3 regions of the Anaerobacillus sp. genome follow, and region 3 is predicted to be linked to each of the others. Evidence: riboswitches for the same ligand, from Rfam matches in the RefSeq annotation. Region 3 holds a riboswitch; each other region holds the start of a gene.
The links. A riboswitch is a leader RNA that binds a small molecule or an ion and turns the genes downstream of it on or off. The one in region 3 is predicted to bind lysine.
Positions count from the first base shown of each region.

Region 1: it holds a riboswitch for lysine, as region 3 does, so the genes downstream of both, dapA (4-hydroxy-tetrahydrodipicolinate synthase) here and ACK4M9_RS12475 (aspartate kinase) in region 3, are expected to answer to the same signal.
Region 2: it holds a riboswitch for lysine, as region 3 does, so the genes downstream of both, ACK4M9_RS13730 (Na+/H+ antiporter NhaC family protein) here and ACK4M9_RS12475 (aspartate kinase) in region 3, are expected to answer to the same signal.

Region 1 covers NZ_JBKBWN010000002.1:275,895-286,160, forward strand. Annotated here, with positions in the region: gene ACK4M9_RS03435 (hypothetical protein) at 1-250, shown strand, start outside; gene ACK4M9_RS03440 (hypothetical protein) at 390-863, shown strand; gene ACK4M9_RS03445 (hypothetical protein) at 1,003-1,461, shown strand; gene ACK4M9_RS03450 (GNAT family N-acetyltransferase) at 1,893-2,465, shown strand; gene ACK4M9_RS03455 (hypothetical protein) at 2,779-3,189, shown strand; gene ACK4M9_RS03460 (hypothetical protein) at 3,227-3,751, shown strand; gene ACK4M9_RS03465 (hypothetical protein) at 3,907-4,449, shown strand; gene ACK4M9_RS03470 (PhzF family phenazine biosynthesis protein) at 4,644-5,423, shown strand; gene ACK4M9_RS03475 (hypothetical protein) at 5,686-6,222, shown strand; gene ACK4M9_RS03480 (ASCH domain-containing protein) at 6,523-6,864, shown strand; gene dapA (4-hydroxy-tetrahydrodipicolinate synthase) at 7,171-8,058, opposite strand; lysine riboswitch at 8,328-8,509, opposite strand; gene ACK4M9_RS03490 (HD-GYP domain-containing protein) at 8,817-9,917, shown strand; gene ACK4M9_RS03495 (MgtC/SapB family protein) at 9,985-10,266, shown strand, end outside.
Region 2 covers NZ_JBKBWN010000009.1:34,937-45,202, reverse strand. Annotated here, with positions in the region: gene ACK4M9_RS13775 (hypothetical protein) at 1-10, opposite strand, end outside; gene ACK4M9_RS13770 (helix-turn-helix domain-containing protein) at 297-1,175, shown strand; gene ACK4M9_RS13765 (sulfite exporter TauE/SafE family protein) at 1,328-2,146, shown strand; gene ACK4M9_RS13760 (bifunctional metallophosphatase/5'-nucleotidase) at 2,225-3,616, shown strand; gene ACK4M9_RS13755 (YunC family protein) at 3,890-4,198, shown strand; gene ACK4M9_RS13750 (HD-GYP domain-containing protein) at 4,467-5,561, shown strand; gene ACK4M9_RS13745 (thymidylate synthase) at 5,742-6,539, shown strand; gene folA (type 3 dihydrofolate reductase) at 6,536-7,012, shown strand; gene yunB (sporulation protein YunB) at 7,110-7,904, shown strand; lysine riboswitch at 7,981-8,167, shown strand; gene ACK4M9_RS13730 (Na+/H+ antiporter NhaC family protein) at 8,463-10,049, shown strand.
Region 3 covers NZ_JBKBWN010000008.1:16,599-26,864, reverse strand. Annotated here, with positions in the region: gene ACK4M9_RS12515 (phosphocarrier protein HPr) at 367-630, opposite strand; gene ACK4M9_RS12510 (helix-turn-helix domain-containing protein) at 781-1,005, opposite strand; gene ACK4M9_RS12505 (acyl-CoA thioesterase) at 1,099-1,566, opposite strand; gene sdhB (succinate dehydrogenase iron-sulfur subunit) at 1,793-2,554, opposite strand; gene sdhA (succinate dehydrogenase flavoprotein subunit) at 2,557-4,320, opposite strand; gene ACK4M9_RS12490 (succinate dehydrogenase cytochrome b558 subunit) at 4,348-4,956, opposite strand; gene ACK4M9_RS12485 (TrkH family potassium uptake protein) at 5,487-6,836, opposite strand; gene ACK4M9_RS12480 (YslB family protein) at 6,955-7,398, shown strand; gene ACK4M9_RS12475 (aspartate kinase) at 7,551-8,780, opposite strand; lysine riboswitch at 8,990-9,178, opposite strand; gene uvrC (excinuclease ABC subunit UvrC) at 9,304-10,266, opposite strand, start outside.

The DNA of each region.
Region 1 (10,266 bases), on a different contig from region 3:
AACGATATTAAAGCAATTAACATTGCCCCAACTGACAGGTGTTGGTTCTTCTTACATTTTTACGGTTTTTATTGCCTTTATTTTTATTTATTACGGGAGGAATTGGATTGTAGACGAAGTAAAAAGTAGATATTTTGGGTATATAATTTTCCTTTTTATTATTTGTGTAACAATTTATCTCTGTAAATTTATTTTAGGGAAAGTGTTGATCAAGATTACTAATGGCGTTCTTCCGAGTAGTTGGAAATAAATTGTTTATTAAAAAAATGTAAAGCTATAATAATGAAGGGCTTGGTTGTTATCGAACAAGTTCTTTTTTGGGTTGAAAAACTTTATATTTATATTTTAGTAGAAAATGTTAAAATCACCTTATTACAGGAGGTGTTTTTTTGGCATTACCAATAAAAAGTACAATTAGAATATCTCTATCTATAATCTTTTTTCTTCTGTTAGTAGGATGTCAAAGCGGAAAACTAGTTCCACCTTCACCTCCAGACTATTTCATCATTAAAACTAATTTAAATCATGAAGGTAGTGGGAAGGGTTCATTGAATATCTTTTTTGAATTGAAAGAACAAACTGATTCAAAAATTCAATTGACATATAGATTAGAAAGGTTTTCATCTGACAAGAACATAAAGATTGAAGAAATCGAGTTAAATAATGATTTGCTTTCACAGGATGTTCAAAAAGAGTTTACTGTAAATATAGAGGGTTTGAAGGATGGAAAGTATAATATTCAACTTAGAGCCTTGTCTGAAGTAAATGAACTCGGTGAAAGAAGGGGAGGTTTAAGAGTAATTGATTTTGTTGTAAAGGATGGGAATTTCATTATTGAATATGAGGCTACTGTAGCTGAATAATTTTTTTAATCTTGAACTGCAATAAGATTTTAGGTTTATTGGAAATGATCGAAAATGATTTTGTTTGTGGGATAGATTAGGGAGGGAAAGTAATTGACCGTACAAAAATATCTTTTAACAAAGAGAGAGTGGGGGTGGAATGTTGATATATAATCTATATTTTGCAGTAGAGACCTTTTCAGAATTAGATTCTAGCACTCCATTACCAATAAATAAAAATTATGATTATTGGGCTCCGTTGATTAAACACTTTTTAAATAAGTCTGACACTATCGAAATCCACTGTTGGAATGGAGAGGGAGAAGTTATTAAAGAACTAACGTCACTTCATAAAAATTCATTTGAAATTGTTGTGGATGAATGTTTGACGATATTTAAGAGTCAATTAAATTCCAGTATTATTGAATTTTTGTTATGCGATTTCTTGAACGACAGTAACCAATTCAAATGGTTTTCTCTATTTTTATCTTATGGAACTAAACCAATATTTGATTCAGGACACTGGGGTACTGAATTTTTTTCACCGGCTGCTACTAAAAATGATATAGAATTTATAAAACAAGTCATGCCTGTTGATACGAACGTTCATTTGTATTAATTGGATAATATTCTAAGGCATTTATGGAGGTTCAAAATGGTTTTATAAATTTAGCAAAGAAAGTGGTAAGAAGATTTCAAAATTCAACTCAAATTTTGTTATGACTCGTATTATTCAAACTGAAAAGGCGACTCATATAGGTTGCATGCACTTAGAAGAGAACGGAATTAGAATTAGGAAAAGCAGCAATTTATTAAGTGGTTAAGAAGTGCAGAGTTTCAAGAAAGTAACAGAACTGCACATGGTCCTACCCCATATTTACTTATTACGGTTACCTACAATAACCAAACACAGGTTTCTTTTACAACTGTACAAGGATTCATATTAGAAACCAGCCCAATTCATTTAGATCCAGACAGTCAGTTTTTTGTGAAGAGCAATAATATTGGTGAATACTTTGAAGCTAATAAAAGATAGAGAAGGTGTTTTAGTTGTTAAGAGGAGAAAAAGTTGAAATTGTTCCAGCAAAAATAGGAGATAAGAAAAAAGTGTTTAAATGGTTGTGTAATTCGGAGACAACGAAAAACCATATGGGACCGCCTCATTTTGATGACCATCCAGTACCAACATGGGAAGAATTTTGCATGGATTTTGAAGATTACTATTTTGACGGGGCTAAACCCAATTATGGACGTGTTTTTATTATAAAACATGATGATGAAGAAATAGGGGCAATTTGTTATGCCAGCTTCCATTTATTTAGTACCAGAGCAGAGCTTGACATTTGGATGGAAAGTGAAAGAAACTGTGGAAAAGGATTGGGTACAGAAGCAATCATACTTCTTTGTAATTATTTGAAAAACAATGGAATAGACAAGTTTTTTATTAGACCGTCAAGGAGAAATGCCAGAGCTGTCAGGGCTTATGAGAAAGTTGGCTTTATGAAGGTGGCGGATAAAGAGAAAAATACTGTAATTGAACAATACATAAAAAAGGAATATTTAGAAACATATGGTGCTGGAGATTACGGAAAAGGTGATGATGTAGTACTAATTAAGGAATAGATGTATTGATCTGCTTCAGTATAGGGAGGTTTACTCAAGCAAGTTGAAGATTTTTAATGTCAGGGGATGCTGTCTTTTGGGACAAAGATGAATGACATGAAACTAAAACTAATGTAGGATTAACAGTTATTGTCATTGAGAAGCATTGATTGAGCACCGAAAGACTTAAAAACTAATGAACATAACGTTAATTTAAGAAAGAACTGGTTATAAATAGAGTTTTGTTACATGATGATCCATGTTATTGTGAAGATTCAATTAAACTAAAGAAGCAGAAGGGTTGAATAACAGTATCGAAGAAAGGAGAAAAATATTGGAGTTTACAGACTTGGTTAAAGAGTTAGGTTATAAAATTTCCTTTGAGGCTATATCCGAGCCAAGAACGAAAGGTGTAGCGTTAAGAGTTATCGTGAACCGAAGTAAGGATGCAACTGATTTACTCATCTTCCCCCATCCTGATAGTAAGGTAACAACCTTTCAAATTGATTTTCCTAATTATATTACATATTCGGTAGTATATGATGATTATACTGTTTGGAACGATGAACAAATATTTGAAGGTGAATCATTTCGTATTTATAAAAAGTCTAGTTATCTTGATTATGTCCAAAAGGAGTTTAGGTTGCAGGAAAAGATTGTAAAACACTATTCATTAGCCTGTTTTGAACATCATATTGACATAATCTCTGAACACGAACCTATAATTACTGAAATTTTCTTGTGATATATTAAATAAGATTTGCAAGTTTAGGAGTGATATTATGAAAAGGATTTTTCGAATACAAATGTTATTTTTAATTTTACTATTAGTGGTTTCCGCCTGTGCTTCAAATCCAGATTTCGAATTGTACGAAGGCAGAGCATTAAAAATAGCAGTAATAGGTGAAACACCGAAAGTAATTGAAGAACATATTAAGTTCGTAGAAATCAAGTTTGATGATTTGTTTGACAAAGAACTGAAATATTATGATGCGATATTTATCATGGAAGAAAATTTAAAAGAAGCTTCTCAGAGTCAATATGCGGATATTTATCTACATTCAACAACCCCATTTTTCTTCATAGGTGCTACAAAGTCATATCTTTCTTTTGTTGAAGATGACATAACATATGAAAGTGATAAGGAGTTAAAGGAAATAAGTAATCATTACGCTATTGGTTATCTGTCGTCCAAAAACGGGGAAGACAAGTATTGGTACTATGGATTATACAATGATCAATTTAACGAAAGAAATATTAAGGAAATGTACTCAAGGATTTTCATGACAGCTTCGACCAATTACTAGTATTAAAACCAACAACCTCCTGAGAACTCAGAAGGTTATCGCTACTTGTTGAAGTAACGGAGCAAGAGTTGAATCAAATATAGATTGTCAGCTCTTTTTTCTTATTGAAGTTAAGAGCAGTTTACTATTAAAACTAATAGAAAATGAGGAATCGTATGTCTGGAAATTTATTGTATATACCTTATACCGTTATTTTGATAATTTGTTTAGCTGTAATTGGATTAATAATCAACATAAAATGTAAGAGAAGCCTTAATAAATATTTAATCGTTTCAATTCCTATTTTTGTTTTAATTCAATTTTATTTTTGGAACTTAGATTTTAACTACTATGTTAAAAGTTACCTTTTTCCTGATAATAGCTACGAATGTGACTATTATAGTGAGGATGGGGATATAATAATTCCTCTTCCGAAAAGAACGGTATTTCAGGGAAAACAAGACGTTTGTTCACCTTTCTTTTTAACTTATGTAAACCAGGATTATTTTTTAGAGTTTTATCAAAATGAAGTCATTGCAATGAAAATTAATGGAGAAGTTCAGAATTATAAGTTTGTAGAAAAAAAGAATTCAAAAGGATTTGAAATCGAACTACCGAATGGGTTTGAAGTATATATTTTTATTAGTAGTGACAGTGAGGTATCTCAAAAAGGTTCAATATCCATTGAAGTTAAAAAAGATTTAAAGAAGCCTTCTTGAACTAACGGAAGCAGCAATAGAAGAGGAACTGCGATCCCAATTCTAGTAATCGTCTTTCTTTTTAGACTAGATACTGTGCAACAAGAGTCTTCATTTTTTCAGTGACTTTTTTAAAGCCCCTTAGTTACAAACACAAGCAATATATAAACTACTAATAAATTATAAAACACATTATAACAATGGAGGAAAATGATATGAAATATTTTGTAGTTGATGCTTTTGCAGAAAAGGTTTTTGAGGGAAATCCAGCAGGAGTATGTATCATGAATGATTGGATTTCAGATGAACTCATGCAAAATATAGCCATTGAAAATAACCTATCGGAAACAGCTTTTGCAGTAAAAGAAGTAGGACATTACCGACTTAGATGGTTTACACCTGGAGGAGAGATTAACCTTTGTGGGCATGCCACGTTAGCAACCGGATTTATTATTTTAAATTACTATGAAAAGCAATTGGATACCGTTAAGTTTAATACAATTAGTGGAGAGTTAACTGTAAACAAACAAGATGATTTATATGAACTTGATTTCCCTTCTGTTCCTTCAGAAGAAATTTCTGTTACTGATCAAATGATTAGCGCTTTAGGGATAGTTCCAAAAGAAACGTACCTAAATAGAGACCTTGTTTTTGTACTAGAGTCCGAGGACGATGTAAGAAACGTAAGTCCTGACTTTGCCCAATTAGAAAAATTACAAGAAGGATTGGGTGTTTGCGTTACAGCCAAGGGCAGTGAATTCGATTTTGTTTCCAGAGCGTTTTTCCCTAAGTTAAAGGTAAACGAAGATCCAGTAACAGGTTCCTTGCATTGTAGCCTAATTCCACTTTGGGCAAATAGACTAGAAAAAGAAGAAATGGTAGCTAGACAATTATCAAGTAGAGGTGGCACGCTTTATTGTAAACATGAAGATACACGAGTAAAGATGGCTGGAAGAGCAGTCCTATATTCAGTTGCAGAACTAACGGTCGAATGATGAAAATGAAGAAATTAAAATCTAATAAAACTTTTAAAAAAGGAGTGGGGTAATATTATAGCTTAGTTTACTTTAATGGTTCATCTACTGCGCATTTTATTGATAACCCTTTTTGTTATTAATTCCTCAAAGACAAACATGTTAGACTCATACCCATTTTTTAAATTTTTTCTAGTCAAAAGCCCTTTTGTCCTGTACAAGATGTTTGCCCGGTTATAGGTGCATATGATGATGTAAACCTAGATGAAAAGGAGTGCACTATATGTACCCAAGTAATTTTGATAATCAGTTTTACAGCTATCCTCCTCATGGAGACGGAGGATATGAATATCCTCATTATTATGATGAAACTGCCCAAGACGAAAGATTATTTGGCGGTTCTTGGTTCCCATTTTTCGGTGGCCAATTTGGACCTCCAGGGCCTCCACCAGGAGTGCCGGGCCAACCACCTAGACCACCAGGACCTCCGGGACCGCCACCTGGTGTACCAGGCCAACCACCTAGACCTCCGGGACCGCCAGCCCCAGGACCTGGTCAGCAATTTGGACCACCAACGACACCACCACCTGCTTTTGTACCGACACAAACACAACAAATTGGCGTTTTCGCGGTAGATCCAGGAGCGATTAGAGGTTGTTTATATCGATTTACCTATGTATGGTTAACAAACAGACAACAATTTTGGTTCTATCCTACATTTATTGGTAGAAGATCTATCTCAGGCTTCCGTTGGAATGGATGGATGTGGGTATACTTCGGTACTGACTTAAGGAATATTGAGTCATTCCAATGTACGTAAAATAAAAAAACTGGAAGATAGTGGTTGTCCCAAGTATCAATCACCTCACGAAATATATAGAGTTTTCACTAAAAACGACTTCTATATATAAAACGAGTTCGAGGTGCTTTGAAACTTGCGAGACAGCCTCTATTTTTTATTGTGAAAAAAGGCGTAGAGGATGTGAACGGTGACACTCAATGGTATTGGAGAACATGTCGAATTTTTAATGGCAACCATAAATGAGAAATGCATTTTCTAACATTGTTATATTCTTAATGTTATAATAGACAAAAAGTTAAAAAGTGAGGGACGACAATTATGTCAGAAATTGAAAAGTTACCACCAAAAACATGTGAAATAGATAGGTTAGTAACAGGAGCTAGTGATATTGAAAAGATCATTGCAGGTCAGAAAACAGCAGTAAGACGAAATGGCAGATACGCAGATCCAGGCGAAATCATGGTGCTAAACGGAAAGTCATTCAAAGTCGACCATGTATATCGTCAAACGCTAGGCGATCTAACCGATGAAATGGCAAATGATGAAGGGTACGCAACATTAGAAGAGTATAAAATCTCCATCTTATCTTTACATAAAGGAATGCCTTGGCTTCCTACTATGAGAGTTTGGGTTCATGAATTTAGTCCAGTTGAAGAGTAATGACAGATTATGAAGGTTGTCCCATAAGTGACAGTTCACCTCGTGAGGGCAAAATATGTATTGTTTTTAAGTTAAACGCTACATATTTTGCATAAGTGACTGTTACTTAGCTTTGGGTCAGCTTTTTTTATGGTAACAACTAAGAAGTGTGCACTTTGGACAACGACATTTTCGAAAAGGCATATAAAACCCTTCCACGTGACCTTCTCACGTTACCTTCGCGAACGTCGAGGAACAGTAAAAGGCACATAGAAAGCATTTCTCCTGATGGGAAGCTCTCTACGTGCCTTTTTTCACAACTTTTATTTATAGTACTGTAGTTAGTAATTTTGACTTAACGGCACCATGAACAGTTTCTAATTCAGATTCTGAAAGTGGAACTAATGGTAACCGAACGGAACCAACATTTTGGCCGAACATTTCTAGGGCTGCTTTTACAGGAGCAGGATTAGGTGCAATGAACATCGTTTTAATAATTGGTAGTAACTCTCTGTGCAATGATGCCGCTTTTTGCGAATCGCCGTTTTGGAACGCTGTGATCATTTGCTTCATCTCATTTCCGATGATATGTGCAGATACCGAGACAACACCATGACCGCCTATTGCTAGCACTGGTAGCGTAAGACCATCGTCACCGCTATATAAGTAGAAATCATCTGGTGTATTTTGAATGATAGTAGCCATTGCTTCTAAATCACCACTTGCTTCTTTGACAGCGACAATATTCTCAATTTGCGACAACCGAACAATTGTTTCCACTTTGATATTAACGCCACTTCGACCTGGAATATTGTATAGCATAACAGGTAGGTGAGTAGACGCTGCAATTGTTTTAAAATGTAAGTAGAGCCCTTCTTGATTAGGTTTATTGTAATATGGTGCTACGAGCATAATCCCGTCAACACCAGCTTTACTCGCAATTTCTGTTAAATGAATGGACGTTGCTGTACAATTTGTTCCGGTACCAGCAATAACTGTAGCGCGCCCAGAGACAACCTCTACAACGAAAGCAAACAGTTCTGCTTTTTCTTCAATCGATAGGGTAGGAGATTCTCCAGTAGTCCCTGCAACTACAATCCCATCTGTCCCGTTGTCAATTAAATAGTTAACTAATACTCTTGTTGCTTCAAAATCAATTTTTCCTTCTTGGTCAAATGGGGTAACCATTGCCGTTAATAAATGTCCAAAATTCATAAAACACACCTCTATTCAGTAAGTTTTGTAGCCACCAGTCGCGCTAGAATTTTCCAATGTTCGAAGAGTACAGAAGGAGTTTTCAGGTAAGCCTACAGGTGACATAAGTTCTTGAATAGAGCTAAATCACATGATCAACCGCGATGAAAGTAGAAAAAGTAAGCTGAGTTTTTCTACTATTATCACCAAATTATCATTGGCGATAAAACAAAAAGCAACAACGAAGGGAATCGTTGTTGCTAGGATAATAAACATTCACGGTTATTCCAGCGTAAGATAGCCCTCCATATAGTTAAAAAACTATACGACAGTCCTGCGTTTATTCAATCACAGACCCAGTAACTAGTTTCATGAGTACTAATTACTTCGGCAAATCCCCCTTTCCAAACTTTCAACGGAGCTCATTCTCCTCAAAATTTGTACTAATGGTCAATGCGCCTCTATCACTTCAATAAATTGAAGTTAAGAAATATGAACTTTGATCAAAGATACCAAATTCCCACCAGAATTGCAACCTAATCGCCAAAATTCGAAGTAGAATGTCGTAATTTATTTTGCTAAAACGCTCCTAAAATTTTATAAAGACTTAAGCTGATAGGACTAGACTTGGGTTTACGAGCAACGATTCTTTCAAACTTGTCGAAGTTTGCCAAATTGTGCATTTTTTTATTTTTATTTTGAAGGAGTTATAATAAAAGGTGTCGAACTTTGACATATAGAAATAATCAGAAAAAAACGCAAAAAGGGGAAAAATTAGCATGCGTTTAATTACGATAGATCGCTGCCAGCCAGGTTTAAAGCTAGGAAAGACCATCTTTAATTGTAAAGGAAAAGTATTGTTAGCTGAAGGAACCGAACTAACGAGTAGCCTTATAACAGGACTAAAAAAGTATAATATTTTTACAATTCACATTGAGGATGAAGCATCCGAAGGTATTGATATCGTCGAATCAATTCCAGATGAGCTTCGAAACGAAGCCGTCAATGTCATAACCGAAAGCTTAGATACCATTGCAGATTTAAAGACAACAAACCTTCGCGGGATGATGAAATCACAAAGAGCCATTCGCAGTTTCCAAAAAATATTTAGAGATATTTTATCATGCTTAACAGAAACACCAGTTGCCTTAAATCTGTTAGCAACGACGAAAATTCATGAGAATCATTTGTACAGCCACAGCTTAAACACCACCGTGTACGCCTGTCAACTTGCGATTGCTAACGGACTACCAATCAGAAATATTGAAGAGATCGGTTTAGGTGCAATGTTGCACGACATCGGAAAAGTCTACATTTCAAAGGAAATCCTAAATAAGCCTGGAGCTTTAACTCCCGAAGAATATGAACATATAAAAAATCACAGTGAGCTTGGTTTTGAAATACTAAGAAAGGTATATGAAATCCCTTTAACTGTGGCACATTGTGCATATCAGCACCATGAAAGAATTGATGGTACTGGCTATCCACGCGCTTTAAGTGGAGAAAATATTCATAAATACGCTAAAATAGTTAGTGTAGCTGACGTATTTGATGCAGTTACAAGTCATCGTGTCTATCGTCCTTCATTATTACCACATCAAGGACTTGAATTACTCTATTCGGGAAGTGGTACTCAATTTGAACCAAAGCAAATAGAATTGTTTGAAGAGACGATTGCGATTTATCCAGAAGGGCTTACTGTAAAGCTTAACGATGGGCGAATCGGCATTGTCTCCAAATATAATTATCAGTCGGTTCGACGGCCCGAAGTAAGGATTATCAGAGACGAAGAAAATCAAGACATCCCCCCATATGAACTAGATTTAGCCGCAAATGAAAATGTAAACGTAAAAATTATCGAAGCTGATGCATTATTGTAAACGAAAAGATCAATCTATACAGGGGAACTAATTCCCCTGTATTCATAGAAGTAGGAGTGTTTACCTTTTGATATTATTAGACTTTTTTTACGATGAAAATATACTTAAACTTGTTATTGCTGCGATCATTGGGATTATTATCGGATTAGAAAGATCCTTAAAACATAAGCCGGCAGGTCTAAAAACGGCAATGATTTTAACAGTAGGTAGCTGCTTATTAACCATTGTCTCGATATTCTCAGCCGAAATCTATAGTGAAGCATATGCAAAACCAATGGATCCATTAAGATTAGCGGCCCAAGTTATTAGTGGGATCGGCTTTATTGGTGGGGGAGTCATTCTTGTCCGT
Region 2 (10,266 bases), on a different contig from region 3:
CATTATCCATGAATGAATCCAAATCCTAAAGGTTTGATTTCTTCTTGTGCAGAAGTTTCCGTCGCTTGGGAAAAACCTAAAATTAAAGCTAAAGCTAACACCCCAACTAAAAGTCTTTTCATAATTTCCAGCTCCTTTTTTAAAGAGAATTGTTATATTATAATTAGATCATGGCATATGCTGAGGATTTGTGTAAATCAGTTCTAGGTAGGTTTGATTTCAAATTTCGTCATAAAATTCGCGTTTATGGCTCGTTCTTCACTATGATATACAAATATGCATAAATAGGGGGGCGGATGATTATGTATGTTGGTGATAAAATTAAAGAGCTACGGATGCACTACAATATTTACCAGGAAGAACTTGCAGAAGGAATTTGCACCCAAGCAACAATTAGCCGCATTGAAAAAAATGAAATAGTTCCAAATTCATACATACTTTATCAAATCGCCAAACGTCTTGGTGTTGATATGGACTATTTTTATGGTTCTGGAAGTTTACTGAAAATCGAATATGTTAAAAACGTTTACCAAGATTTGGAACGGTTAGTTAGAGAAAAAAACTATAAAGAAGTCTTGAGAATTGTAAAGTTAGAGAAAATTAATCCATTGTTTCGTAGAGATGAGCTAAAACAAATTTTATTATGGCGTGAAGGGATTAGTTATTTTTATCTTAATAATAACCAGGATAAGGCGTTTGAATTACTTGATGCAGCCCTTCAATTAACTCCAACTACGAAAAAAAATACTTCAGCAACTGAAATAGATATATTGGCAAGCATTGCGGCTATTCACGGTGAAATAAGACAGTATGCAAAAGCAGCGGAAATATATCATGATATATCAATTAAAATGAAGAAATCACCTGCAAATTATGATCCAAAGCTTGCGATCCGAATTGCGTATAATTCTGCTGTTATTGCCCATTTGCTATCTAATTATCAAGAGGCCATTAGGTTTTGTGATAAAACGATTCAACTATGTCTCTCTAATTTAACTTTTTATATTTTAGGTGAAACATATTTTCAAAAGGGTGAAAGTATATTGGCATTAACGAGTAATAAGCAGGAAACGCTTCTGTGGTTAGAGAAATCGCTTAACATATTTAGAATCATTAATAATGAGCACGCAGTAAAATACGTCCTCGATGAAATAAATAAATTAAATAGTTATTAAGAGCCTCAGGGCTTTTTTTAATTTACGTTAATGATTTTCGCAATAAAAAAGCTTGCTATCAATTACTAATATTATAGTACATTCTAAATTTTACATTTCAAAACTCATCATTCATAATTGACAGTATACTTAAAAGAAAGTTGGCTTTATTCATGGAATGGATTGTTTTATTGATTATTGGGCTTGTTGCTGGAACGTTGGGGAGTTTAATGGGGCTTGGTGGCGGAATTATTGTCGTTCCAGCCTTAATGATTCTTAGTAGCTACTTAGTTATTTTAGGGGACGTTACGCCACAAGTAGCAGTTGGTACATCGTTATTAATTATGATTTTTACCGGTCTTTCGTCAACGTTAACGTATTTAAAACAAAAAACAGTTGATTTACGAAGTGCCTTTATTTTTTTTGCTGGAAGTGGCCCCGGTGCATTGGTAGGTGTCTATTTTAACAGCGGTATTGATACAAAAATATTTCTAATTATCTTTGGAGCATTTATTATTTTTATATCCTTTGTATTAATGATCCGCAAACATTTAAAGCCCTTAAAATTAACGAAAACAGGGATTAAACGAGACTATCAAAATGAAGTCGGTGATACAATCGAATATGGTTACCACCCAGTATTAGCAATCTCAATTGCATTCATTGTAGGATTATGCTCGGGATTATTTGGGATTGGTGGAGGCTCAATTATGGTACCAGCGATGATTTTATTGTTTGGTTTCCCACCACACCGAGCGGTTGCAACTTCAATGTTTATGATCTTTTTATCGGCCATTTTAAGTTCGGTCAGTCATATTGCCCTTGGTAATGTGAATTGGTTATATGCCTTAGCACTAGTCCCTGGTGCTTGGTTTGGTGGTGTACTAGGAGCGACAATTAATCAACGAATTAAAAGTGATACAGTCGTAAACATTTTACGGATTTTCTTAGTGATTATCGGAATTAGACTAATTTTTCAAGGGTTATCTTAAGGGTAATAGTTAGAAGATTTAAGATTTGGTTGTAGAGAATAGCTTATCAATTTTATATTTTAAAAAGCGGTGATTCCTATGGAAACTTCAGAATTTCATATTTTTTATACGAATGATTTACATAGTCATTTAGAGCAATGGCCAAAAATTATTTCATTATTTAAGGAAAAACGGAATTTGTACGAAGAACGCGGAGAAGATGTTTTGCTTTTTGATATTGGTGACCATGCCGATCGCTTTCATCCACTTACAGAAGCGACACTTGGAAAAGCAAATGTCCAGTTAATGAATGAAGTTGGTTACGATAGTGCAACGATCGGAAATAACGAAGGCATCACAATATCAAAAGGGGCGTTATCAGAGTTATATGAAGAAGCGAATTTCCCAGTTTTAGTTGCTAATTTATTCGAAAAGAATGGAGAACGGCCGAATTGGCTTAAACCGTTTCATTTTGTCCAACTATCAAATGGGCTAACAGTCGGAATTATCGGATTAACGATTCCGTTTCGTCCCTTCTATGAAGCGTTAGGCTGGAAAGTAGAGGATCCTTTTGAGATCTTGCCTCCGCTAGTAAAGAAAGTAAGGGAGCAAGCTGATATTGTCATTTTTTTATCGCATTTGGGTTTGAATTTTGATGAGGTAGTTGCGGATCAAATTGAGGGGATTGATATTATATTAGGTGGGCATACTCATCATGTTTTAAATGATGGATTGATAATAAAAAATACGCTCATCCATCAAGCTGGGAAGTTTGGCAATTACGTCGGTCACCTTTCAATAACCGTTAATCATCAAGAGAGACGAATTGAAAATTTTAAGGCGCGTTGTTTAGCCGTAAACGAATACGCCCCTTGTGAGGCTACGGCAGCCAGGATTCAACGCCTATCATATCAGCATCAAGCAGTTTTGAATGAAGAGATAAGCTGGTTGAAGGACTCACTAACGATATCTTGGGAAAGGCCAAGTTCGTTCGCTGCGTTATTAGCTTCGGCGATAAGAGAGTGGTGTGATGGAGAACTAGGAATGGCTAATTCAGGACTCTTGCTTGAAGGCTTACGAAGTGGTCCGGTGACAAAAGGTGATTTACATCGCATATGTCCACATCCAATCAACCCGGCGAAAATAGAGTTGACAGGACAACAATTGAAAGAAATCATTCATCATGGGCTCTCAAAAGAGATGATCGATAAAAAAATTAGAGGTTTTGGCTTTCGGGGAGAAGTGATGGGGATTATGGTTTTTGATGGTGTCACATATGAAGAAAAGAAACTAAGTGATGGCCTCACCCATGCCTACAACATTAAAGTAAACGGTCAAACGATTGAACACGACCGCATCTATACTGTTGCAACGGTCGATTTGTTTACATTCGGACACATCTACCCGTCGATTGCATCTGCGAAAATTAAGACGTTTTATATGCCAGAATTATTGAGAGATTTATTGGCTTGGAAACTACGGAGGATGTAGGGGAAGCACTATGGAAATAATTTTTTTCGTTATTCACCTTTAGAATTGGGTCAGTAACTAGCTAGCCAAAAGGCACTTTTTTTAACGTTTTTCATACTTTGATAAAGAGGACAATAGACTAAAATGTTCTCAGTATTATTAGTAACTTTAATCTTGGAAAGTGGCCTACTTTGACTGTATGCGTTGATTCCTCACAATGGCTTAATAACCATTTTCGAGGAACCCGTATTAGGGAGTTGCTGCACATTTTCCGATAGGAGTGGAGTGTGGAAGATGCTTGAAATGTCGCCAATTTTGATTGAAGGTCATCAGTTTACTGCGGTACAGATGAAACTACCGAAAACTAATTTTATGGCGGTAACTAATGAAAAAGGTTATATCATGTGCGGTGCGTTAGACGTTGCCCTTTTTAACAGCAATCAAAAGCTTAGAGAACGAAAGATCATAGCTGCAAGAGCTGTTGGGGTTCGCACGATCGAACAACTAATAGATGCCCCTTTAGAGTCGGTGACGCTTGCTGCAGAGGAATTAGGCATAAAGGTTGGCATGACCGGTCGAGATGCGTTATTAAAAATGATATAATCTTATAAAAATGAGGCTGTCCAATTAGTGTCAGCGCACCTCAAAGAAATTTGAAGGTGACTGGCACCGATACTAAGACAGCCTCATTTTTCTAGGTAAAAAGCGCCAAATATTGATGAAATTAGACAAAATTCTACGAAATATAAAGATTCTTAGTTTTATTAGTTAACAATTCGTAGTATTATAAGTTATAACTAGTTTTTCGTTTCATCTTAGTAAAGCCACTGGGGCTTATTAATTAGTTAATTCTTAGAGTAGGGGAATACATATGAGACTAGTCACAACGAGATCATTAAAAGAAAATGACACTTTAAGCAAGCCAGTCTATCATGATAATGGAAATGTTCTAATCCAAGCTGGCATACCTCTATCTCAAAGAATTATAAATAGGCTTATAAAATTAGGAATAGGCTATGTTTATATTGAAGATGAAATGACAAAAAACATTAAGGTGCAAAATATTGTCTCTGATGAAACAAGAAAAGCGGCAATAACAACAATTAGAAAAGAGTTTGAAGAAATTGCTAATCATCAGATTATCGGCAACTCATTAAATACAGCTCATCTAAGCAAAAACTTCTCTAAAGTCGTTGAAAGCATTTTAGCAGATATAAAAAAAAGCGACGATGTTATTTCGATACTATCAGACGTCTATTGCTATGATTCCTATATCTTTACACATTCATTAAATGTAACGATTTATACAATTGGACTAGCGATGGAGCTAAAGTTTACTGAAAAGCAACTATTTGAAATTGGCTTAGGAGCTATTTTGCATGATGTAGGTAAAGTTTTGGTGCCAAAGGAAATTCTTGAGAAAAACGGTCGCTTAACAAATGAAGAATTTGACATAATTAAAGAACATTCAAGAGCGGGCTATGATATGCTCCGAAATGCGCCAAATATTTCGTTATTAACAGCCCATTGTGCATTTCAGCACCATGAACGGATTAATGGCTCGGGTTATCCTCAAGGTATTACTGGTGATAAAATTCATCTATATGCAAAAATATTAGCGATTGCTGATGTTTTTGATGCAGTAACTTCAAACCGTGTCTACCGAAAGGCAATGTTACCTCATGAAGCGTTAGAGATTTTATATGCTGGGGCGGGCACTTTATTTGATAAACAAATTGTTGAATTGTTTAGTAAAACAATTGCGATCTATCCGAATGGTCTAACAGTCTACTTAAGTGATGGCCGAAAAGGTGTCGTCTCTAGGCAAAATAAGTTTTGCGGGATGAGACCGTTCGTTCTCATATTTGAACATGCTGGAGCTAAAATTTCTCCATATGAAGTTGACTTGGCTAAAGAACATCATGTAACGATCATCGAGAATGAAACAAGACTGGCAGTCGAATAGGATCGTTTCGTATAAAGTGTGCAATTTTAAATTAGTGAAGGATCTTAGGAGCTTCACTAATTTTTTACTGTCTATGCTTTTTTATAGTTTCTAAGGTGAAAATCATGTAGAATTTAGAGTATTGTTACGAAACGTAGCTAGTACTATTATCAAGTAATTGAAAGCGAAAGGATGTTATTAATGGATCGTCAATATTTAGATTTATGTAAGCATATATTAGACAATGGTACAGAGAAAACAGATCGAACGGGGACAGGGACAATTAGTGTTTTTGGCTATCAAATGCGTACGGACTTAGCCGAAGGTTTCCCGCTCTTAACGACGAAAAAGCTCTCATTAAAGGCCATTATCCATGAACTTCTTTGGTTTTTAAAGGGAGATACGAATATAAAGTATTTGCAAGAAAATAACGTCCGAATTTGGAATGAGTGGGCTGATGAAAATGGCGATTTAGGACCGGTTTATGGGAAGCAATGGCGCTCATGGACAGGTGCTAATGGCAAAACTGTTGATCAAATTTCGAATGTGATTGAAGAGATTAAACGTAATCCTGACTCTAGACGACTAATCGTCAATGCTTGGAATGTCGCTGAAATTGAAGATATGGCGTTAGCACCTTGTCATTGTATGTTCCAGTTTTACGTGAACGAAGGAAAACTCTCGTGTCAGTTGTACCAAAGAAGTGCCGACGTCTTTTTAGGTGTCCCTTTTAATATCGCCTCGTATGCTTTGTTGACGTTGATGATTGCTCAAGTTTGTGATTTAGAGCCTGGGGAATTCATCCATTCATTTGGCGATGTTCATATCTACTCAAACCACTTAGAACAAGTTAAACTACAGCTGACCCGTGAGCCGAAAGCTTTGCCGAAAATGAAGCTAAATCCTAATGTGAAATCAGTGTTTGAGTTCACTTACGACGATTTTGAATTAGTTGGTTACGACGCTCATCCACATATTAAAGGAGAAGTTTCCGTATGATTTCTTTAATTGTCGCTACAGGCGAAAATCGGGTGATCGGCTTAAATAATCAAATGCCTTGGCATTTACCAGCGGACTTAGCTTATTTTAAAAAAACCACAACAGGTCATGCTGTTGTCATGGGAAGAAAGACATTTGAGTCAATTGGACGCCCACTCCCCAATCGAACAAATATTATTTTAACAAGAGATCAAGAGTTCCAAGCGGAAGGTTGCCAAGTCATTCATTCCCTAGAGGAAGCACTACAATATAGTCAACAAGAAGATCTGTTTATTATCGGTGGTGCCCAAATTTATGAACAATTTCTCCCACATGCAAGCCGAGTCTATCTTACATTTATTGATCAAAGCTTTACCGGTGATACGTTCTTTCGAGAGCTAAATGATCAGTGGCTTCTTGTCTCGAGCGAAAAACACGATCCTGATGAAAAGAATAAATATCGTTATGAGTTTCGAGTTTATGATAAAAAATAATATCGAGATATGTCATCTCCAATTTAAATTTCATTATTTTAGTTAAGAACCAGTCCTCCTTTGCATACATATGAAGTATGTGAAGGGGGATTTTTATATGTTAAAGCGAAGAAAATACAGACCACAAAAAGGTCCGCTTCCATTTCGATATGTACTATTAATTTCATTTCTAATTTTTTGTATAATGACCGCACAAGGATTTGTCATTGTCGAGAAAGGGATCCGACCAACGTTAATTTCAATTGCAAACACTGAAACGCAGCGAATTGCGACTCTTGCAATAAATGAGGCTGTAAGTAAAAAAATCCTTGAAAACTCTGATATGAATAATTTGATTGATCTCCAAAAGGACAATAATGGGAGGATCATATCCGCTAACTTTAATCCTTTAATCTTGGGTCGAGTATTACAAGAAACTACCTTGAACGTACAAAAATATTTGAATAAGGTTGCAAAAGGGGAAGTCGGAGATTTAGCCATTCCTGACGGGATAGAAGTTGATCAAGACTCCTATCATCAACACGGAATTATACATATGATTCCACTAGGCCAAGCAACACAAAATTCGTTACTTGCTCATCTAGGTCCAAAGGTACCTGTAAGATTAACGGCTATTGGTGACGTAAAATCACAGATTAAACAAGAGGCAAGTTCTGTTGGTATTAACAATGCGTGGATTAGCTTGTCGATTGAAATAACGGTAGACGTAAAGATTGTCATACCATTTGCTACAGAAACGAAAGAAGTGCAAACGTTAATTCCAGTTGGAATGATCTATATTCAAGGAGATGTACCACAATTTTTTCACGCCGGTGGCGAAGGTAGTGGAAGCATGCCAATGCCAGCAATTATTAATCAACAAGACTTAAACGATGCGATAAACAATAATTAACAGTTGCAAAACTTGTCGTACGATTGTTATAATAACTAAGTTAAAACCAACTAAATATAAGTAATACCTCATCTATAGGTGAGGTAGAGGCGCAAAACTTAAGAGTAAGTAGCTAGAGAATGACAACTGTGAAGGCTACCTGAAAGGAATTTTTGCCGAAGTGACTATTATCGTCGAAATAATTGTTGCTGGGTCTACACTTAATAAGTGTAGAACTGTCACAATCTTTTTCCCAAAATTGATTGTGGAGGACTACTAAACTTTTGTGAGGGATTATTGTTTACGTATAAAGGTAGCAATAGGTTTCTCTATTGCTGCCTTTTTGTGTTGAAAGCATCGGCTAAGTTCTATCGTTCCCCTCTTATACAAGCAGTGGATGACGGCGATGTGAAAGAAGTTAGCCATATTTTCATTCAGGATTGAGAACAGAAAATCGTGAATGAGCAGCAAAAGAAGTCTTCTAACATCGACATTCTTGAATGGGATTCAAGGTTGCTTTATGTTTTTTCTAGGGCTAGAAAACTAGCTACTACAATATTGATTTATGGAGGAAGAAAGATGGTAGAAACAATTTATAGTTTAATTCCACCGGTTTTAGCTTTGTTGATGGTTATAGTAACACGGAGAGTGTTACTATCACTCGGAGCCGGGATTGTTGTGGGCGCATTAATGCTTAATTTTAATAGTGGCGAGAATTTTATTAGTTTAACAGACAATGTTTTGATCAACAGTGTAAAACAAATTGCTGCGATCGTATTTGCGATTTTTATTGATGAAGGGGCGATTAATTCTTGGGAATTATACATCATCTTCTTCTTATTACTGCTTGGAATGATTGCTGCTTTAATTGCCGTAACAGGCGGAAGTCGTGCCTTTGGTGAGTGGGCAATGAGCCGTGTTAAAACAAGAGTTGGCGCGCAACTTGTTACAGTTCTACTTGGGATTATTATTTTTATTGATGACTATTTCAATAGTTTAACAGTTGGTAATGTCGGTCGCCCGTTGACAGATCGCCACCGTGTTTCGAGAGCGAAATTGGCGTATTTAGTGGACTCAACAGCAGCTCCAATGTGTGTCATTGCACCGGTCTCGAGCTGGGGTGCTTACATTATTACGATTATTGGGGGAATTTTAGTAACACACAGTGTTACGCAGTGGGAAGCGTTACAAGCATTCGTACTCATTGCTCCAATGAACTTTTATGCAATCTTTGCGATTTTAATGGTTGTAGCAGTTGTCTACTTTAAGCTTGATTTAGGCCAAATGCGTGTTCATGAACAACGCGCGATTGAAACAGGAGAAGTTGTCGACAAGAAGAAAGGACCAGTTCCAGGGGATCAAGGTGATGTTTCTACTGTCGTTGGAAAAGTTGGCGATTTAATTTGGCCAATCGTTACATTAATCGTGGCAACAGTGTTCTTTATGATTACAACAGGTATTCAAGGTACCGATGGTGATGCAACCATTTTAGCGATTTTTGAAAATACACATGTCGCTGCTGCTCTACTTTACGGTGGCTTAGTAAGTTTAGCTGTAACCTTAGTACTGAGCTTCTCAAGAAAGCTTGGATTAAATGATATAGGTTTAGGATTATGGGCTGGTATTAAATCCATGCTCCCTGCCATTTACATTCTTATTTTTGCTTGGACAATTATTACGATCATTAATGACCTGGGTACAGGTATTTATTTAGCAGAGGAAGTTGTTAAAAAGCTGAACATGAGCGTAGCCTATTTACCAGTTATCTTATTTATTATTGCTGGTTTTATGGCATTTTCAACAGGAACAAGCTGGGGAACATTTGGAATTATATTACCGATTGCTGGTGACATTGCAGCAGCAACTGATATTTCATTAATGCTACCAATTTTAGCAGCTGTTTTAGCAGGTTCAATCTTTGGTGATCACTGTTCACCAATTTCAGATACGACGATCCTATCGTCAACAGGGGCCGGAAGCCATCATATTGACCATGTGATGACACAGTTACCATATGCATTAATGATTGCTGGGGTTTCCATTGTTGGTTATCTTGTTCTTGGTTTAACAGGAAGTGCAATCATCGGTTTCTTAGCTGCAGCTGCAGCATTTGTTGGAGTGGTTTTCGTCCTGAAAAAAATAGTTCCTGCATTAAAAGGAGCATAAATCTAGAGACCGAAGTCCTTTAGAGGAAAGGAATTACTTCCTACGTGCAATTCCACAACAAAAATCGCATCGATTTCTAAACAGAAATTGATGCGATTTTTTTGTTGTGGGAAAATGGCTATTCTATAATTTTCCAGAACATTATTGGTAGCATTATTTCTTTTCTGCTATAGCGATTTTATGCGATAAAGCACGAAAGTGCAGCTGTATTTTTTAA
Region 3 (10,266 bases):
TTGCGACGAGGGACTTTGCCGCGATAAATTACAGGAAAGCTATCTTTATTTCGACATCATGCTTACATTCTCCTTGTTTTTTAGAATAATTTCAAGTGTTGTCTACAATTTAAGGTAGATTATTTTCGCAATTAGAGCAGAAAAATACATTTCTCTCTTTATTTTCACATAAATAGGAAAATCCTACCTCTAATCCTTACAAAGTAATGTCGTTGGTTCCCTTTCTTTTCGCCGTAAAATTCTATCTAATTTTAGAGACTCGCTCAAGGATAACCAGCGACATATAGTTAATATCCAAATACTTATCTATACAAAAAAGAGACCTATTAGTATAAGTCCCTTCAAAATCACTTAAATTTTTGGGTTTTATTTACCAAGTCCGTTTTTAATAACAGCATCAAGTGCTGTCATAGCTTCATTGGCGTCAGATCCTTCTGCTTTGATCGTTACTTCTGCTCCTTGACCTACTCCTAATGACATTACACCCATAATTGATTTTAAATTCACAGATTTTTCTTTATAAGTTAGAGTAATTTCAGATTGAAATTGACTAGCTTTATGTACTAATTGCGTTGCTGGCCTTGCATGAATTCCTGTATCTGCTGTAATTTTAAAGATTTTTTCAGGCATATTTGATCACTCCTATAATTTTTTTTTATTATATCAGATTTAACAAAAATATAAAAACTTAATTGTGATCATAAAGAAAACAAATGAGGCTGGCTCACTAAATGTTTGCCACACCTTTTAGGCCAAACAAATATGAACCAGCCTCAACTGCTAAATTTTTAGATATCCTAACCGCACCAATTCAATGACGGCTTGGGAGCGCCCCTTTACTCCAAGCTTCTGCATTGTGTTTGAAATGTGATTACGAACAGTCTTCTCACTTATGAATAGCTCTTGCGCAATTTCTTTTGTAGTCTTATCTTGAACTAGTAGATCAAATACTTCTTTCTCACGCTTTGTGAGTAGTGGTTTAGGACGGAATTCATGATCCTTCAATAATTTCACCCTCTCTTGCACGGGCTGCAATGCATAGGAATATTTTTAGTACTTAGCTACGTTATCCTATGTAAAAGAGAGGGACCGTGTGACTTAAATATTGGCAGAGACAATAGAAGATTTCAGTTTTTCCATCATATTCTCATCCCACTCAAATGGTTTCCCTGTTTTTTTATGAACTTGAACCATTCGCCCTCTACCGGTAATGCAAATCTCACCTTGGTGATTTTTTATCATATAGTGGAGATCAACAGATGTTTTACCTATAGCGTTTATCTTTACAAAAACATCCAAGCGTTCATCAAAAAATAGTTGGCGCAGATAATTACATTGTAAATCAGATGTAACTGGAATTCCGTCGCCAGCGCTCGTTAGCCATTGCTGCATGATTCCTATTTCTTTGAAAAATTCAATACGCCCCTCTTCAAAATAAACAAAGACTTTTGTATTATTTAAATGCCCAAACAAGTCCGTTTCAGAAAAACGAACTTTCACTGGATATGAATATGTGAAACCATTAATCCAATCATCAAAGTTCTCAATATAAGCAATATTCTTCATAAAATCGCTCCTAATATTATGAATGATTAATCATTCACTAGTTTGTAATAAAAAGAGGCTGGTGTTTACTAGTTTTTATGTAACCAAATATAGGATTATTTCCCATATTTCTCACACAAAAATACTAGTTACAAATTCAGCCTCCTATGAACTTAACTGACTTATTCAATTTCAAACGTTCTTTACACATCACTTTGATATAAATCTAGATTTATTGCTCAATTAATTAAATATTATTGTCACTTCCAAAGAAGTTCTTAAATGATTGAATTGTCGTATCGCGGTTAAGAGCAGCAATTGATGTCGTTAATGGAATTCCCTTAGGACAAGCCTGAACACAGTTTTGTGAGTTTCCACAGTTTGCTAAACCGCCTTCTCCCATAATCGTTTCTAGTCGCTCCGCTTTGTTCATTTCTCCTGTCGGATGAGAATTAAAGAGACGGACTTGCGAAAGCGGCGCAGGGCCGATGAAAGGAGACTTGCTATTAACATTTGGACAGGCCTCTAAACATACACCACATGTCATACATTTCGAAAGTTCATAAGCCCATTGGCGCTTACTTTCTGCCATTCTTGGTCCTGGACCTAAATCATATGTGCCATCAATAGGTATCCAAGCTTTTACTTTCTTTAACGATTCAAACATTCTAGTTCTGTCGACAAGTAAGTCGCGCACAACTGGGAACGTGCGCATCGGTTCTAACCGAATTGGTTGTTCTAGTTGATCTATTAAAGCTGTACATGATTGACGTGGCTTCCCATTAATAACCATTGAACATGCACCGCATACTTCTTCTAAACAGCTCATATCCCAGTTAATTGGAGTCGTTTTCTCACCTCGGTCATTTACAGGATTGCGACGAATTTCCATAAGCGCTGAAATAACATTCATATTTTCGCGATAAGGTATTTCAAACTTTTCGATATATGGCGTCGCACTTGTATCTGATTGTCGAGTGATTTCAAATCGAATGGTTTTTTCGCTCATGCTTATTCACTCACTTTCTTTTTAGTGGTGTAATCACGTTTACGCGGTTTGATCAATGAAACGTCAACATCCTCATATTCAAACTCCGGAGCATTTGTCGCTGCATTGAATTTCGCCTTCGTTGTCTTTAACCAGTCTTCGTCATTACGCTCTGGAAATTCTGGTTTATAATGAGCACCACGGCTTTCATTACGATTGTATGCACCTAGAGTAATTACACGAGCTAAATTTAACATCCCTTCTAACTGACGGGTAAATGCAACACCTTGATTACTCCATTTAGCAGTATCATTAATGTTGATGTTTTTATAACGCTCCATAAGCTCTGTAATTTTCTCATCTGTTTGTAGTAGCTTTTTATTTTCACGAACAACAGTCACATTATCTGTCATCCATTCACCTAACTCTTTGTGTAGCTGATATGCATTTTCTTCTCCATCCATTTTTAGGATCGAATCGAATTTTGTTTGTTCTTCTTTAATATAACGTTCAAAAACATTTTCCGATACATCATCAGCAGTCTTTTCAAGACCACTAATATATTCAACCGCTTTTGGCCCCGCTACCATTCCTCCATAAATCGCTGAAAGTAGAGAGTTGGCACCTAGACGGTTTGCTCCATGTTGTGAATAATCTACCTCACCTGCTGCAAATAATCCAGGGATGTTTGTCATTTGGTTATAATCAACCCATACTCCACCCATTGAATAGTGAACACCTGGGAAGATTTTCATTGGTAACTTACGTGGGTCATCACCCATAAACTTTTCGTAAATTTCCATAATTCCACCAAGCTTAATGTCTAATTCTTTTGGATCTTTATGAGAAAGATCTAAATATACCATGTTTTCGCCATTAATTCCTAGCTTCTGGTTTACACAGACATCAAAGATTTCTCTCGTTGCGATATCACGAGGAACAAGGTTACCGTATGCTGGATATTTCTCTTCTAAGAAATACCAAGGTTTACCATCTTTGTATGTCCAAACGCGTCCACCTTCTCCACGAGCAGATTCACTCATAAGACGGAGCTTGTCATCTCCTGGAATAGCGGTTGGATGGATTTGAATAAATTCACCATTTGCATAATATACACCTTGCTCATAAAGCTTTGCAGCTGCAAAGCCTGTATTAATCATTGAGTTTGTAGATTTACCAAAGATAATTCCCGGTCCACCTGTTGCGACAATAACAGCGTCAGCTTTAAAATTTACAATCTCTGAAGATCCTAAGTTTTGTGCGACAATTCCACGACAGGTTTTTTCGTCATCAATGATCGCTGAGAGGAACTCCCAACCTTCATATTTTTTAACTAAGCCTCGTACTTCATGACGGCGAACTTGCTCATCTAATGCATAAAGAAGCTGTTGACCAGTTGTTGCTCCAGCGAATGCTGTACGAGAATGCTGTGTCCCACCAAAACGACGGAAATCTAATAGCCCTTCTGGCGTCCTGTTAAACATTACACCCATTCGGTCCATTAGATGTATAATTCCTGGCGCTGCTTCACACATCGCTTTTACCGGTGGTTGGTTTGCCAAGAAGTCTCCACCGTATACCGAATCGTCAAAATGTTCCGCAGGAGAGTCTCCCTCACCTTTTGTATTTACAGCTCCATTAATACCACCTTGGGCACAAACAGAGTGAGATCTTTTTACTGGTACTACAGAAAACAAATCTACTTGGACGCCTGCTTCAGCCGCTTTTATAGTAGCCATTAAACCTGCTAGGCCACCACCAACTATAACAATTTTTCCTTTACTCATCATGACCACTCCTTCAAAATTTGGCTACTAGATAAATGCTAAGATTGCACGAACACCAACAAACGTCAAGGCAACGAATACGCCTAACGTGAAGTATGTTGAGATTAGTTGTGATCGAGGAGTGATAGTAATCCCCCAACTTACGAAAAACGACCAAAGTCCGTTTGCAAAGTGGAACGTTGTAGCAACGATACCAACAAGATAAAATGCTAAAATATACGGATTGGCAACAATGTTTGCCATCATCGCAAAGTTAACCTCTGCTCCTAGAGCTGCAGCAATTCTAGTTTCCCATACATGCCAAGCTAAAAAGATGACAGTGAATACACCCGTCCAACGCTGAAGTCTAAACATCCAGTTTCGGAAGTAACTATATGTACTCGTGTTATGCTTAGCTTGAAAAGCGATGTATAAACCGTAAATCGCATGGAATAGAATTGGCAAGAATATGACAAAAATCTCTAAAACATATCTAAACGGTAATGACTCCATAAAGTGAGTCGCTTTGTTGTAGCTTTCAGGGCCATACGTTGCAAAATAATTCACTCCGAAATGAACTATAATGAAAAGTCCTACTGGAATAACTCCTAATAAAGAGTGCAATTTGCGAAAGAAAAATTCTCGATTACCGGTCATACTTTGTTTCCCCCTGTTTTCTTAATTTTTGTAAAGGTCTAAGACCTCATTTCTAACGGGAAAGCTCAAACTTCATTCTATACTCGAGTTTTAAAAAAACTAAAGTGTAGAATTCAAAACGAACTCTTTTTAGAACTTTTTTTAAATAATTTCACCCCTCCATAGTTTTTAGTTTTAACACTAGGAAAATAGTTTTTTTAATTTGTCAACAAAGTAAAAAACACTATCTTTGAATATAATGTGACAATTTTATTTTACTCCCATTATACTAATTCGGTCAAGAAAACGGATACATATTATTATTAGTAAATTCTGATTAATAAATGCATTTTATAATAATAGTTTACTTGTTCACAATCTCTATCAACCCTGATGTGCCAGTAACTTTGACGGTTGTAGATGGTTTATTTTTATTGCAAAATGCATAAAGTGTTTAATTATAATTCGTAATATTCAAATAATTATGTCTATTATAGTTTTAAAAAAAATGACTGTATTTGGCACAAAGTCCAGGTACAGTCATTTTCATTCTATCCGATAATAATGCGCTCTGTCGGATATTTATAATAGCTTTTCGTTTCCTTTTTACGAACAGAGAAAAGGAATGCGACAAGTCCTACCCGCCCTATGAACATAAGGACCATTAAAACTACTTGACTTGGCAGGCTTAAATTAGGGGTAATTCCCATTGAAAGCCCACATGTTCCGAATGCAGAACTGGCTTCAAAAATAATCGCCATTAATTCAATTTCCCCACTATTCTCGAATGAAGCTATTAGAATAATTGCAGAGAATAGCATTAAAATAAAGACAGATAATACGATAAATGATTTTTGACGATCCTCTTGGTGAATTTCTCGTCCAAATACTTTTACATCACTCTTCCCTAAGGCAAAACTACGGATCGTTAAAAACATAACGGCTAACGTTGTTGTTCGAATTCCGCCACCAACACTCGATGGACTAGCACCAATTATCATTAACCCTGACATAAGGAGAAGTGTCGCCAAACTCAATTGGGAAACTTCCATCGTTGCTAAACCACCACTTCTTGCGGTAGCAGAATTAAAAAGCGAGTAAAAAAGTTGTTGATGCCACTCTAAACCAACATAATAATGGCCAAATTCTAAAGCCCAAATTGACACGAAGCCAAACAAGAAAACTATGAAGTATGTCGTAGTTGTAATTTTAGTAAATAAGCTGAATTTAAAGTTAGGATGATCTTTTGAGAAGTATTGCTTCAGCTCCATTAATACCGGAAAGCCTATCGCCCCTGCAAAAATCAATAATATTGCAATGAATTGCACAAAATAATCATTCGCAAAGGGGATTAGTGATTGACCAGTAACATCAAACCCAGCATTGGTAAACGCACTCAATGATGCAAACGCTCCTTGATAATAAGCTTCACCGACTGTATCAAAATAGTTCAAAAAATACGTTCCAAGGATTAATGCACCAATAAGCTCAATCGCCAAGGCTACAAAAAGGATCCCACGCATTAAATTTACAAGCCCTGAAAAAGTGTTTTGATTTTGGTCGACCATTATTAGCATTCGTTGCGACAAAATGATTTTTCTGCCAAAAATCATCCACACGAATGTTCCAAGAGTCATAATACCTATTCCACCCAACTGAATGGCAATAGCTAGGAAAATAATTCCTAAATAGCTATATGTTTCTGAAACATTGACAACCGTTAGTCCCGTAACACTTACAGCACTAACTGAAGTAAATAATGCTTCAGAATACGTTACACTAACACCTGGTAAGCTTGAAATAGGTAAATATAATAAAAAACTAAATAAAAACATGGCAATGATATATGATATGATAATAATTCGAAACGGGGTTAAAAACTTCCCCTTAGATAAATTCATAAGTATGTACCTCCGGAAATAATTCGGGGTTAGTATACCACAAATTTATGAATGACATATAGTGATTTTTAAATATTCGAGATATAATAACTTAAAAACAAAAAAATGGGGGAGAAAGATGATCTTTAGTCAAAAAAAGACACCTGAGATAGATAAAACAGAGCTACAAATTCCGTTGTTTGGCTATGATCTTTTAAGAAAAGATGTTTTGCCTGATCTTTTAGGGAAAGAACATAACATTATTTTATATTGGGCCGGTAAATCATTAGCAAGGAAATACCCTGTCAGTTCTATCGATGAGATTATTTCTTTTTTTAGTCGAGCTGGGTGGGGTGATCTTACATTAGTAAAGGAAAAAAAATCTGAACTTATTTTTGAACTCACTTCTCATTTATTTATCGATAAAAAAACGGCGATATGCCCACTAGAAGCTGGATTTTTAGCAGAACAAATCCAAGTTATTAAAGGCTTTATAGCTGAGACGAATGAAGAACTTAGAAGTGGAACACCTAAAAAAGTTATCTTCCATGTAAAATGGGATATTCATGATAGAACGGTATAAAGGAAAGAGGCTGTCCGATAGGTATTGCATCTCGAAGTCATATAGAAGTGTACGTTTTGTACATTATCTATTTATAGTAGCCTTGGTGACTGATACTTCTCTTTGGGACAGCCCTTTCTTTTGGTTACTAGAGACTAACTGATTTTTTTAATTTAAACAGGTACATTAATTTTATCTAATTCAAATTCTTCATGGAGTGTCTCAACAGCTTTCACCATTTCACTTTGATCAATTACTGTCGACACTTTAATTTCTGATGTACTTACCATTTTCACTAAAATCCCTTGATTAGAAAGTGCCTTAAACATTTGTCCTGCAACTCCTGGATTGGAAATCATTCCTGAACCAACGATAGATACTTTTGCTAATCCTGTGTCGTGAAGGATTTCTTGGAATTGAAGGTTTTGACGATTTTGTTCGAGAACTTCCAATGTTTCTGTTAACTTTTCAGAAAGAATTGAAAAGGAAATGTTTGTATTCTCACTATCAATAACATTTTGAATAATAATGTCAACATTAATGTTATTTGTTGCTAATGTCGTAAATAGATTTGAGAGTCCACAAATATCATTTGGCATGCCACAAACCGATATTTTTGTCACATTACTTTCGAATGCTAAACCTCTAACAACTAAATTTTCTTCCATTGATACTTCCTCCTCAATCATCGTTCCTTCTTCTTCTACCATGCTTGAACGAACCGTTAATTTCACATGGTAATTTTTTGCGAATTCTACAGCACGAGGATGTAACACTCCTGCACCTAGGTTTGCCAATTCTAGCATTTCATCATAGGAGATCGAGCTTAATTTTCGTGCTGTTTTCACGACTCTAGGATCTGTTGTAAACACCCCCGTCACATCTGTAAATATGTCACAGCGATTAGCATTTAGTCCCGCAGCAAGAGCAACTGCTGTTGTATCCGAGCCACCTCGTCCTAACGTCGTAATCTCGCCATTTTCAGTAACACCTTGAAATCCAGCAACGATAACAATTTTTCCTTCTGCCAAGTGATTACTAATCATTTCTTTTTCAAATTTACGGATACGAGCATTACTATGACAAGCCTCTGTTTGGATGCCAGCTTGCCAACCTGCTAATGAAATTGCTTTGTAGCCCTTCGCCTGTAATGCCATCGTTAAAAGGGAGATCGTTACTTGTTCTCCGGTACTAAGAAGCATATCCATTTCTCGCTTACTCGGATTTTCAGTAATGTCCTTCGCTAATGAGACTAAATCATCTGTTGACTTTCCCATCGCTGACACAACAACGACTACTTGGTCACCGCCTTTAACAGTTTCAATTACTCTGTTAGCTACATGCTTAATTCGATCTACATTTCCAACTGACGTTCCACCAAATTTTTGTACGACTAAACCCATGTGAGTAACATCCTTTCATTTTCCTAAATTCTATCCCAGCCGTTTCTCATAGAAAAGCTAAGAGCTTAGACAATCACTAAAATAAACATTTCCACTGCTGAAATACTTTATAATTTTCCTAAAAAATAAAAAAGCATCAGCAAGGAAAACCCTCACTGATGCTTTAACTAATGTCAAAACAAATAGAAACTAAATAAATGTTCCTGTACGCGTGAGATAGTTCTCCACACAATCTTAGGAGGGATTGTGTGACAGCTCTACATTTCTTAAATGCAGGTCCAGCATAAAAAGTAGTGAGTTACTTTTTAAACTTCGGCAAATTCCCCTTTTTGCTATCTTCACTGGACCTCATCGTCCTCCGATAACATACTATTGGTTTTTGCTCCTCTACCACCACTTCAACTTTTTGAAGTATTGGATATTTAATTAAGTTAGAGTTTACCAGAAAAAGTTTAGGATGACAACAACTTTTCAGCGTTAACGCAAACCTTAGAATTTCATCTAATGTCTCAAAGGACACAGCTTAACTTTCTTGCAATTTCTCTAGCAGCGCTTTTGCTATTTTCTCAGGGATCCCGATCGATCTGAACTCTTCTAAATCTGCTTCTTTCATTTTCTTAACAGAGCCAAAGTGCTTCAATAAGACACGCTTTCGCTTTTCACCTACTCCTTCAATTTCATCAAGAACAGATGCAAATAAACTTTTACTACGAATTTGGCGATGAAAGGTAATGGCAAAACGATGGACCTCATCTTGAATTCTTTGAAGCATGTAAAATTCTTGACTATCCCTTTTTAAAGGAACGACTTCTGGTGGTTCGCCCATCATTAATTGCGATGTACGGTGTTTATCGTCTTTTGCCAAGCCACAGACTGGGATTGATAAACCTAGTTCATCCTCTAGGACACTTTGAGCAGCTGAAATTTGTCCCTTTCCACCATCAATGACAATCAAATCAGGTAATGGTTGCTTTTCTTTTAATAGCCTTAAATAACGCCTTCTAACAACTTCTCGCATTGATTCATAGTCATCAGGACCTTGGACAGTTTTTACTTTATATTTACGGTAACCTTTTCGATTTGGTTTTCCATCGACAAATGAAACCATCGCAGAAACGGGATCAACCCCTTGAATGTTTGAGTTATCGAACGCTTCAATCACATGAGGTGTCCTAATATTCAAGGCAATACCTAGGTTTTCAATAGCTCTAACTGTTTTTGCTTCATCCCGTTCTATTAATAAAAATTTATCTTTTAAGGCCGCTTCAGCATTTTTATTAGCAAGCTCAACTAACTCTTTTTTTGAGCCTTTTTGGGGATGAACTGTGCGTACTTGTATAAATTCACTAGCAAGGTCTTTATCTATCGAGCTTGGAAGAAAGATTTCTTTCGGTTTTAAGTGCTCTTTTTGACTATAGAATTGACCTAAAAATGTTAGAAATTCTTCATCAGCTTCTTGATAAACTGGGAAGAGCGAAACATCACG